Regions from separate parts of the Rahnella sp. 1L-D-7-B-C2 genome, predicted to be linked through region 1. Evidence: predicted binding sites of a transcription regulator. Region 1 holds the regulator's gene; each other region holds the start of a gene.
The links. The regulator PurR, encoded in region 1, represses purine synthesis genes. The targets are predictions, from matches to a motif close to CANGCAAACGTTTGCNTG.
Positions count from the first base shown of each region.

Region 2: AC0Z7K_RS01800 (amino acid aminotransferase) is a predicted target of PurR. The motif match lies at 1,659-1,676, and genes of this name have one in related genera.
Region 3: cvpA (colicin V production protein) is a predicted target of PurR. The motif match lies at 1,870-1,887, and genes of this name have one in related genera.

Region 1 is NZ_JBXAVQ010000002.1:306,391-310,054, reverse strand. It holds gene AC0Z7K_RS05050 (S6 family peptidase) at 1-855, opposite strand, end outside; gene purR (HTH-type transcriptional repressor PurR) at 1,229-2,254, opposite strand; gene cydH (cytochrome bd-I oxidase subunit CydH) at 2,588-2,677, shown strand; gene AC0Z7K_RS05035 (C40 family peptidase) at 2,844-3,664, opposite strand, start outside.
Region 2 is NZ_JBXAVQ010000001.1:398,470-402,133, forward strand. It holds gene asnS (asparagine--tRNA ligase) at 1-84, shown strand, start outside; gene ompC (porin OmpC) at 385-1,497, shown strand; gene AC0Z7K_RS01800 (amino acid aminotransferase) at 1,742-2,932, shown strand; gene AC0Z7K_RS01805 (MBL fold metallo-hydrolase) at 3,013-3,660, opposite strand.
Region 3 is NZ_JBXAVQ010000005.1:56,053-59,716, reverse strand. It holds gene purF (amidophosphoribosyltransferase) at 1-1,279, opposite strand, end outside; gene cvpA (colicin V production protein) at 1,310-1,801, opposite strand; gene dedD (cell division protein DedD) at 2,068-2,898, opposite strand; gene folC (bifunctional tetrahydrofolate synthase/dihydrofolate synthase) at 2,888-3,664, opposite strand, start outside.

The sequences.
Region 1 (3,664 bases):
ATCAGGGTCAGTGTTTGCAGCAATTATTGACTCAAGATACGCAGTTTGCATGTAAGTTTCGTAGGACACATAATTGCCATATGGCATTGTTCCGCTGTGGCGGTCGTGAAGGCCTGCTAATTTCCATTGTTTATCCACACTGTCGTAGACATAAGTCGGACTTCCACTGTCACCGGATGTACCTGCAGTGGACAGTGGTGTTAGATTGGCGTCATTTGGGCCGGCGTTCGTCCAATAAAGCCATTGATCGTTTTCCATTGGGTTAACAACCGTTCCCCCTGATTTCCAGGCGTAAGAAATGGCTAACGAGTTTGCCTGCCCTGTGACAGGGTCAACCTGATATTGATGCCCTGTACCTACGCGTGCTAAATATTTATACCTTTCACGATCGCTTCTCAGTTCAGTCTGTGAAACATAAGGCACAGTAGCGGCATCAGTGACGACTTTATTCAGACGCGGGGATTGAAAATCTTGGGGCGTATCTGCGGGATATCCTGGATCATCATTTCTGGCAATAAATTTATAGCTGTAAGCGTATTTAGCGCCATTGCCGAACTTGCTCGATGTGAACTTGGTATTGTGCGCAACGCTGACGATATAGGACGGCGCTACGAGTGTTCCCGTGGCGTAATCATCCGTAGAACTGAAATCAGGCATTGGGAAATTCAATATGCCCGCAGATGTTCCATCCAGTTTAAACACTTCTATATTTTCTGCTCCGGGGGTATATTTACCTTTGTTTTCAGCGAAGTCCCGGTAGTCTTGTACCGAGACATCTTCACGCATTATTCCTGCATGAGTATTGAAAATAGCGCAAGAGATCAGTGTTGCGAGTAAACTTGGCTTCCATTCCATTAAATTTCCTTACTTCCTTTTAAAAGACGCAAGATATTAATTGAACCTTATTGGGAAGTGAAATTATAATTGTAAGGGCCTGTTCAGGCGGGTGGTATATAATACCTATTCATTTGAAATGTATAATGAAATATCACCTCAAAATGTTTTTTATATCATTTATGTTTTACAAATAACTCACGTGTATAATATTACGGTTAATTATCAATTGCGGTGAATTAATGCGCATGGCAAATGAATTCATATAATAATTAAAAGGGAAAACCTGATTTTCCTTAAACAACATTCACTTTAAATTAACGTGCTCGTAGCGAAATAACGCCTGCAAAGGCAGGCGCAATAAGGTATTAACATCAGTTATAACAGGCAAATATTAACGGCGATAGTCACGGTACGGCCCGTCAGCCACCGAGCGGCGTTCTACCAGTTTCGGATGTACCTCGATGGTCTGCGATTCTTCACGCTTACTGACGATGCGATCCAGCAACATCGTGAAGGCCATTTCGCCCAGGCGCTCTTTCGGCTGATGCACCGTGGTCAGCGCAGGTGAGAAGTAACGGGCATTGCGAACGTTATCATATCCGATAACGGAAATGTCCTGAGGAACGCGTAAACCAAACTCATCGGCTGCACAAATCGCGCCCATCGCCATGACGTCGCCGCCACAGAAAACGGCGGTCGGGCGTTGTTTTTGCATCAGGATTTTCTGCATCGCCTGGTAACCTGACTCAGGTTCGAAATCACCCTGAACTACCCATTCTTCACGCAAAGGAATATTGGCTTCCGTCAGCGCTTTCACAAAACCCTGAAAGCGGCCACCGCCGGTGTTACGCGCCAGCTGCCCTGGGATCACGCCGATATCGCGATGACCGCGTTCAATCAGATAGCGTCCGGCCATGTAACCACCTTCAAACGCATTATCGATAATGCTGTCGGTGAAGTTTTTACGCGCTTCGCCCCAGTCCATGACGACCATTGGGATTGACCGGTATTCTTCCAGCATGTTCAGCAGTTCATCAGGATATTCCGCACACATCACCAGCAAACCATCGACACGTTTTTGTGCCAGCATCGCCAGATATGCCTGTTGCTTATCCAGATTGTTGTGTGAATTACACAAAATCAACGTATAGCCTTTGGAGAAGCAACTGTTTTCCACGGCTTCAATCACTTCTGCAAAATAGGGCGCTTCGCTCGAGGTCGCCAGCAGGCCGATCGTTTTAGTGTTATTGACCTTCAGGCTGCGTGCGACGGCGCTTGGCGAGTAGTGCAAGTCTTTGATGGCCAGCAGAACCGCGGCTTTAGTGTCTTCGGCGACGAAACGTGTTTTATTGATGACGTGCGACACGGTTGTGGTGGAAACGCCAGCGCGCTTTGCGACATCTTTAATCGTTGCCATGTAAGGAATGACTCCTGAACTCACGTGTTTCAGCACGTTAGCATTATGTTAATCGTTTGCTTGCGTGGATTTCACTGCGAGCTAATAAAAAGGCAGTGAAATCGTTGGGTGAGTTCGTCAGAGTGAGGCGTAAAGCGCCCTCGGGAGAAATCGACCGGCACACAGGCGTGGTAACCGACAATTTTCTCTTATATTGCAGGAAAGTGGAAGTGTTATTGTAGGTTATCGGGCATGAATCAACGCGGGATTTTAGACGTGAAGTATGAGAAAATGCGTTGGCACACATTTAGTGTGGCTAAATGAAGCGCCACAATTGATCTGTAAGGGGGTTTTATGGACCGCAATCTAAAATTGTCATTAATCACCACGGTTTGCGCTTTGCTTGTGATTGTCGCTTTCAGCTTCACCGCAGTGATGAACTAAAAGACGCGCAAGTCAGGCAATAAAAAGGGCGATTACCTGTTACAGGAATCGCCCTTTTCAATTTTACGCAGTGACCTTTAGCGCCGATACTCTTCCCTGCAGAAACGCTTCGTTAAATGCTATTCAATGGCTGATTAGCGAAACTTCAGACTTAACGAACTGTTTATTATCGGATCGTTTTCGGGGTCATTACCCGACGTGCGCCTACGTAATGGTCTTGCCAGTAATCATCGCCCAGAGAGGTGATTTTGATGTCTTCACCGGTACGCGGTGACTGAATAAATTTGCCGTTGCCAACGTAAACCCCGACATGGTCCGCGGCTCCGCGGTTATTGATTCTAAAGAACACCAGATCGCCCGATTCCAGCTCGCCGCGTTTTACCGGCGCTGCGTCGCGCAGGTGGTACATTTCGTTGGCCGTGCGCGGCATCTTAATGCGAATCAAATCTTTGTACGCGTAATAAACTAAACCACTGCAATCGAATCCCGTATTAGGTGAGGTGCCACCCCAGCGATAAGGCTTGCCAACCTGATGCATCAGCTTTGTCATCGCCGTTTGCTGCGCATGTTGATAACGTTTCTTATGCGTCGCACTTAATGTAATCGGCTTACTGTCTTCTTCAACTAACTTTTTACCTTTGCGGTGTCGACCATAAGGTTCTTTCCTGCTGGCCTTTGTCGTGGTGTTTTTTGCCAGAGCCCGGGTTTTAGATTTCTTATCGGCTTTGCTTTCGGCCCGCGTGGTCTTGAGTGTTTTTTCTTTTTTGCTCTCAACGTGGGTTGCGGCCCGCGTCGTTTTTAGGGTTTTTTCTGACGAGGTTTTTCGCTTAACCAGCTCTGTGCTTTTGACTCTCTTCTTCGTATTCTTTTCGTGGCTCTGTTGTTCTTTAACCGGTGCCACTTTAGTTTTTTTAGTGGTTTTGGCCGCTACCGTTTTTCGCTTTCGGCGTTCTTCAGGGGTAACCTGATTAACGTGACTCTTTTTCT
Region 2 (3,664 bases), on a different contig from region 1:
CGTTTAGTAGCCTATGTCACCGGCGTACAGAACATTCGCGACGTGATTCCGTTCCCTCGCACACCACGTAATGCAACCTTCTAATTAATTAAACTATTTTTAATTAACAGAATGCTCACAAAACTAAGGCCAGCAATGCTGGCCTTAGTCATTTTTAAAAATAGATCCCCGTCACAAAGCTCCCTAAAATACACATTTTGTAATACATTCTTTCCCGCTGAAACATATTTAGTAATTTAGTAGCATTTTCGCTGTAGATTAAGCGAACCTCGGATGGAATAGTGCGTTCAGACACAGGAGACACCAAACTTTCATGAATAGTTCCCCAAAGAATTATTGACGGCAGTGGCAGGTGTCCGAATAAAACCAATGAGGGTAATAATAATGATGAAGCGCAACATTCTTGCAGTAGTAATCCCAGCTCTGTTAGTTGCTGGTGCAGCTAATGCAGCAGAGATCTATAACAAAGACGGCAACAAACTGGATTTGTACGGTAAAGTTGACGCACGCCATAACTTCTCTGATAACGCTGGTGATGATGGCGACCAGACCTATGTTCGTTTCGGCTTCAAAGGCGAAACTCAAATTACTGACCAACTGACCGGTTACGGCCAGTGGGAATACAACGTTCAGGCTAACCATGCAGAAAGCGCTGGTGACGAAGGCAACAAAACTCGTCTGGGCTTCGCAGGTCTGAAATTCGGTGATGCAGGTTCATTCGACTACGGTCGTAACTACGGCGTAATCTACGACGTAATGTCCTACACCGACCAATTGCCAATCTTTGGCGATGACACCATGTACCAGAACAACGACAACTTCATGGTTGGTCGTGGTAATGGCATGGCAACTTACCGTAACAGCAACTTCTTCGGTCTGGTTGACGGCCTGAGCTTCGCTGTACAGTACCAGGGTAAAAACGACGAAGGTCGTGACGGCCGTGGCGCAGTTGACTCCAACGGCGACGGCTGGGGTACTTCTGCTGCATACGCACTGGGCAACTCTGGTGTTAGCCTGACAGGTGCTTACTTCTCTTCTAACCGTACCGTGACTCAAAAAGCTGACGGCAACGGCGACAAAGCTGACGCATACGCATTCGGCGCGAAATACGACGCTAACAACCTGTACCTGGCAACCTTCTACGGCGAATCACGTAACACTACTGATTACGGCAACCCAAATGCGATTGCTAACAAAACTCAGAACTTCGAAGTGGTTGCACAGTACCAGTTCGACTTCGGTCTGCGCCCATCTATCGCTTACCTGCAATCTAAAGGCAAGCAGCTGAACGGCTTCACCGACAACGGCTCTACTTACACCGGCGGCGATGCTGACCTGGTTAAATACGTAGAAGTTGGTACTTACTACTACTTCAACAAAAACATGTCTACCTACGTTGACTACAAAATCAACCTGCTGGACGACAACAGCTACACCAAAGCCGCCGGTCGCAGCACCGACGACACTGTTGGTGTTGGCTTGCAATACCAGTTCTAATATCGCTTAACGATGCGCTTACGGGCGCATCAAAGTGGATATCAAGGCAGGGCTTCGGCTCTGCCTTTTGCATTTCTGAAATGCTAAAAACAAGCTTTTCCCGCCGCTTTTCATAAAATATTTTAATCTCGGATTCGCCCTCACAACTCTGCTTACTTTTTCCCGCAAACGGTTGGCAAAAACCGCGCTCTGGCGTTACCCTTAAGGCCTCTTTCGTATTATCAGGCTAATGGAAGTTTCCAACATGTTTGAAAAAATCACTGCAGCACCTGCCGACCCGATTCTGGGTCTTTCCGATCTTTTCCGCGCTGACGACCGCTCTGATAAAATCAATCTTGGGATTGGTGTTTATAAAGATGAAACAGGTAAAACGCCGGTTCTGGCCAGCGTGAAGAAAGCCGAACAATTCCTGTTGGAAAATGAAACGACCAAAACCTATCTGAGCATCGATGGATTGCCTGATTTTGCGCACTGTACACAAGAATTGCTGTTCGGCAAAGACAGCGCAGTGATCGCTGAGAAACGTGCACGCACCGCGCAAACGCCCGGCGGCACTGGCGCATTGCGTATCGCAGCGGATTTTATCGCCACCCAAACCGGTGCTAAACGCGTATGGGTCAGCAACCCAAGCTGGCCGAACCATAAAAGCGTATTTAATGCTGCCGGTCTGGAAGTGGCTGAATACAACTATTATGACGCGCAGAATCACTCCCTTGATTTCGACGGTATGCTTAAAAGCCTGAGCGAAGCGCAAGCGGGTGACGTAGTGCTGTTCCACGGTTGCTGCCATAACCCAACCGGTATCGATCCTACACAGGAACAATGGTCACAGCTGGCAGAATTATCTGTCTCGAAAGGCTGGTTGCCGCTGTTTGACTTCGCCTATCAGGGCTTTGCGAAAGGTCTGGAAGAAGACGCGGGTGGCCTGCGTCTGTTCGTGGCAAAACACAAAGAACTGCTGGTTGCCAGCTCCTACTCGAAAAACTTCGGTTTGTATAACGAACGTGTGGGTGCCTGTACGATCGTTGCATCTGATGCCGAAACCGCCGATCGTGCGTTCAGCCAGGTGAAATCCGTTATCCGTGCAAACTACTCTAACCCACCGGCACACGGCGCAGCCGTCGTCGCTACCATACTGGGTAACCCATCACTGCGAGCGCAGTGGGAACAGGAACTGAGCGACATGCGTCAGCGTATTCACCGCATGCGTCAGTTGTTCGTCACCACCTTGCAGGAAAAAGGCGCTAAACAGGACTTCAGCTTTATTATCAACCAGAACGGTATGTTCTCATTTAGCGGCCTGACCAAAGATCAGGTTCTGCGTCTGCGTGATGAATTCGGTGTTTATGCGGTGAACTCCGGACGCATTAACGTAGCCGGTATTACGCTGGATAACATGGCACCGCTGTGTGAAGCCATCGTCGCTGTGCTGTAAAAGATAAGCAACGCTGCTCCATTAAAAAAGCCCGTCAGGAAACTGACGGGCTTTTTGCTGTTTCTGAGACGGGAATTAAATCACCAGACCGGTAATTCATCCTGCAAGAAAGGATTCGTTTTACGTTCATAACCAAAATCTGACATCGGCCCGTGACCTGGGATAAACACGATGTCATCGCCCAGTGGCAACAATTTGGTTTTGATCGAATGGATCAACGCCTGGTGATCTCCGCGCGGGAAATCACTACGGCCAACGCCACCTTTAAATATGACGTCGCCGGAAACGGCTAAACGCGCTTTATCATTGATGAAAACGATATGTCCCGGCGTGTGTCCGGGACAATGCAGCACGGAAAGTTCTTCTTCGCCCACACTGACGTGATCGCCCTCTTCCAGCCAGGTATCGGGCGTCAGCGGGTCACAATGATCTAACCCGAACATTTGGCTTTGGGTTGGCAGCGCATCCAACAGGAATTGATCTTCTTTATGAGGACCAATCACAGGCACCTGATAATGTGCAGCCAGTTCCGCGGCAGCACCAACGTGATCAAGATGACCATGTGTCAGCAGAATTTGCGTGACCAGTACGCCCTGAGCGGAGACTTCGCGGATGATTTTGGCTGCTTCGCCGCCCGGATCGACAAGCGCGGCCTGATTGGTTTTAGTACACCAAATCAGTGAGCAATTTTGGCTGAACGCCGTGACGGTAATGAGATGGGTTTTCATAAGG
Region 3 (3,664 bases), on a different contig from region 1:
TGATTTCACTGACTTCACGACCGTGCGCAATCAGCTCATTCGCGCTTGGCATATCAATACCGTACACGTTCGGGAAACGAATTTCCGGTGCGGCAGAAGCCAGATAAACGCGTCTCGCGCCCGCTTCACGCGCCATCTCAACGATCTGCTGAGAAGTAGTACCGCGCACGATGGAGTCATCGACCAGCAATACGTTCTTATCACGGAACTCAGCGCGGTTAGCGTTCAGTTTGCGACGCACCGATTTACGACGTTCCTGCTGACCCGGCATGATAAACGTACGCCCCACGTAGCGGTTTTTCACAAAACCCTGACGGTACGGTTTATTCAGAATACGCGCGATTTCAAGCGCGATATCGCAGGAGGTTTCCGGGATCGGGATCACCACATCGATATCCAGATCTTCCCATTCACGGGCAATTTTCGCGCCCAGCTTTTCACCCATGCGAACACGGGCGCTGTAAACGGAAATTTTGTCGATAAATGAGTCAGGACGTGCAAAATACACGTACTCGAACAGGCATGGATTGTACTGCGGATTCTCAGCACACATGCGGGTGAACAGCTGGCCTTTTTCGGTAATGTAAACCGCTTCGCCCGGCGCTACGTCACGCAGGAACTCAAAGCCCAGCGTGTCTAACGCGACGCTCTCAGACGCCACCATGTACTCGTTACGGTCGCCTTCCAGCGTACGCTTGCCGATCACCAGCGGGCGGATGCCGTGCGGGTCGCGGAACGCCAGCATACCGTGGCCGATGATCATCGCCACGCAGGCATACGCACCGCGGATTTTCAGATTCACCGCCGAGACGGCAGCGAAAATGTTGTCAGCTTCCAGCGGATAATGCTGGAAACGATCCAGCTCGCTGGCCAGGATATTCAGCAGAACTTCAGAATCGGAAGTCGTGTTGACATGGCGACGCTGGCCTTCGAACAGGTTACTTCTCAGTTCATGGGCATTGGTCAGGTTACCGTTATGGGCCAGGGTGATGCCGAACGGAGAGTTGACATAAAAGGGTTGAGCTTCTGAAGCGCTGGAACTGCCAGCCGTTGGGTAGCGAACATGGCCAATGCCCATGTTGCCTTGCAAGCGAAGCATATGGCGGGCTTCGAACACATCCTTCACCAGGCCATTCGCTTTCCGTAAACGGAAGTTATTATTGGCGTCAATGGTGACGATGCCTGCGGCATCCTGCCCACGGTGTTGTAACACCGTTAACGCGTCATAAATCGACTGGTTTACCGGCATGAAACCGGCGATACCGACAATACCGCACATGTTGTCTTTTCCTCTTCAGCGCTGCCAAAACTAAAGATGTTTTGGCAAGAAACTCGACGTGCTCTGCAGGTAGTCAAAGAACCACCTGATGATATAACTGAACTGTGGGATCAACTGAGATTGTTTCCAGTCTTCACTTTGTGAGAAGCCGGTAAAGGTATCCAGGAAGAACAGCATCGCGGAGACAATCAACACACCGCGCAGTGCACCGAAGCACACACCTAACACCCTGTCAGTGCCGGACAACCCGGTTCTTTCCACCAGCGAACCAATCACATAGTTGACAATTGCACCTACGATCAACGTCGCGATGAACAAGATGGCAATTGCGATCCCGTTTCGAACTAACTCATCTTCGAAACGCGTGAAGTAGATGGCGAGGTAAGGGTAATAATGGCTGGCAACGAAGAAGGCGCAAGCCCAGGTTACCAACGATAAAGCCTCACGAACAAAGCCACGAATCAAACTGACTAAGGCAGAAAATCCGATAACCGCAATGATGACGTAATCAATCCAGACCATTAACTATTCCAGTGTCTAATCCAGTCACGTCTACCCCGGCATCCAAATCGCTGCGAATTCTAACAGAAAAAGAAAACGTTTGCGTAGGGGAAATCTGCCGGTCAGACAAATTAATAATAGCGATTAAAAAAACCTCAATCGCAGCATAAACCTATAAAAATTCAGCGAACCTATTCTATAGAAAAAGGGCACAAATCGCTTGTGCCCTCATACTGATTAAATGATGGGTTTTCGCCCCTCACCCTGTGAAGGGCGAGGAAGTTTAATCAGTGCGCACTGTAGGCACGCACCTGCCCACCTAATCCACTGAGCTGCTGCAACTGCGGCAGCGACGCTTCCAGTTTTTGCTTCGACGCATCCGGGCCGACGTAAAGCCGCGTGATTTGCCCCTGTACCGGTGTGGAAGGTACCGTGAAAGCACGGAACCCTGACAACCGCAGATTCGCGACGATCTCGTTGGCTTTGGCAGCATTTTTCAATGCTCCCAGTTGCACGACGTAAGACTGCCCCGCTGGCGCTTTTTCTTCCGGCGCGGGCTTCGGCTGTTCGACCGCTTTTGGCTGCTCAACAGGTTTAGGCTGTTCGACTGGCTTCGGCTGTTCAACCGGTTTCTGTTTAACCACCGGCGGCGCTTCGACCATTGGTTTGGGTTCGATGGTCTTCGGTTTTTGCACCACCGGTTTTTGTTCAACCGGTTTCTGTTCAACCGGTTTCTGCTTCGCTGTTTCGGTGCGCGTTGGGGACACTGCCTTCTTCTGCTCTGGCAACGTTGTGGACGGCGGCGTTTCCACCGTCGTATTGCCTGGTGCGACCGCACCGCGATTGGCAGCCGTAGTATTGTTCGCGGAATGGTCCTCTTCAGGCGCGCCACTCATTGCCTGATTGGCACCTTCCGGCGCCTGCGCTGGCAGTGACTGCGTCACCGGTGGCACCGAGTCCTGTTCTTCAACATCACCCGCTTTTGGCACCAATGGGATAGACGCAAATTCGTCTTCGTAATGTTTTTTCTTGCCGTCGAGTAAACCGGGCAAAATGATAACGCCCAGCGCCACCAAAATGACCGTCCCGACCAGACGATTTTGAAACTTACTTGCCACTGGTTTTCCCCGTATCTAAAGCATCCATTACGTGAGCGACGGTATGAAACGAACCGCAGACGATCACAATATCCTGAGGAGCCGCCTCCTGCATAGCCTGTTTCCAGGCTGATCCGACATCCGCAAACTCACGCGCCGAAGGCAGGTGCGCCGTCAGCTCTTTTGCGCTGGCACCGCGCGGGCCTTCGAGTGGTGCGCAATACCAGACATCGACCTGAGGCGACAGACATGCCAGCGTACCGGCAATATCTTTATCTGACAACATGCCAACCACCGCACGCACTTTCCCATCCTGACGCGGCAACTGCGCCAGACGTCCGGCCAGATAAGCGGCCGCATGAGGATTGTGCGCAACGTCGAGGATCAGGCGTGGCGATTCGCTCACCGTCTGGAAACGCCCCGGCAGTGCGGCACGCTGAAGGCCGGTACGGATGGCGTCAGCAGGAATAGCCAGCGGCGAATAATGCAATGCAGCCAGCGCCGTGGCGGCATTCGCCAGTGGAACGTTCGGCAGCGGCAGATTCTCCAGCGCACCGGTTTCTGCGCCGTGGTCCAGCGCCGTCCAGCGCCAGCTTTCATCACTGGCGGTGAAATGCCAGTTCGTATCACGACGGTACAAATCAGACTGTTTTTCCTGCGCGACGTCGGCAATCGACTGCGGCATATCCGGCTCACCGACGACTGCAGGTTTGCCCGCACGGAAAATACCGGCCTTTTCGCGACCAATACTTTCGCGGTCGGAGCCCAGCCAGTCGGTGTGATCCAA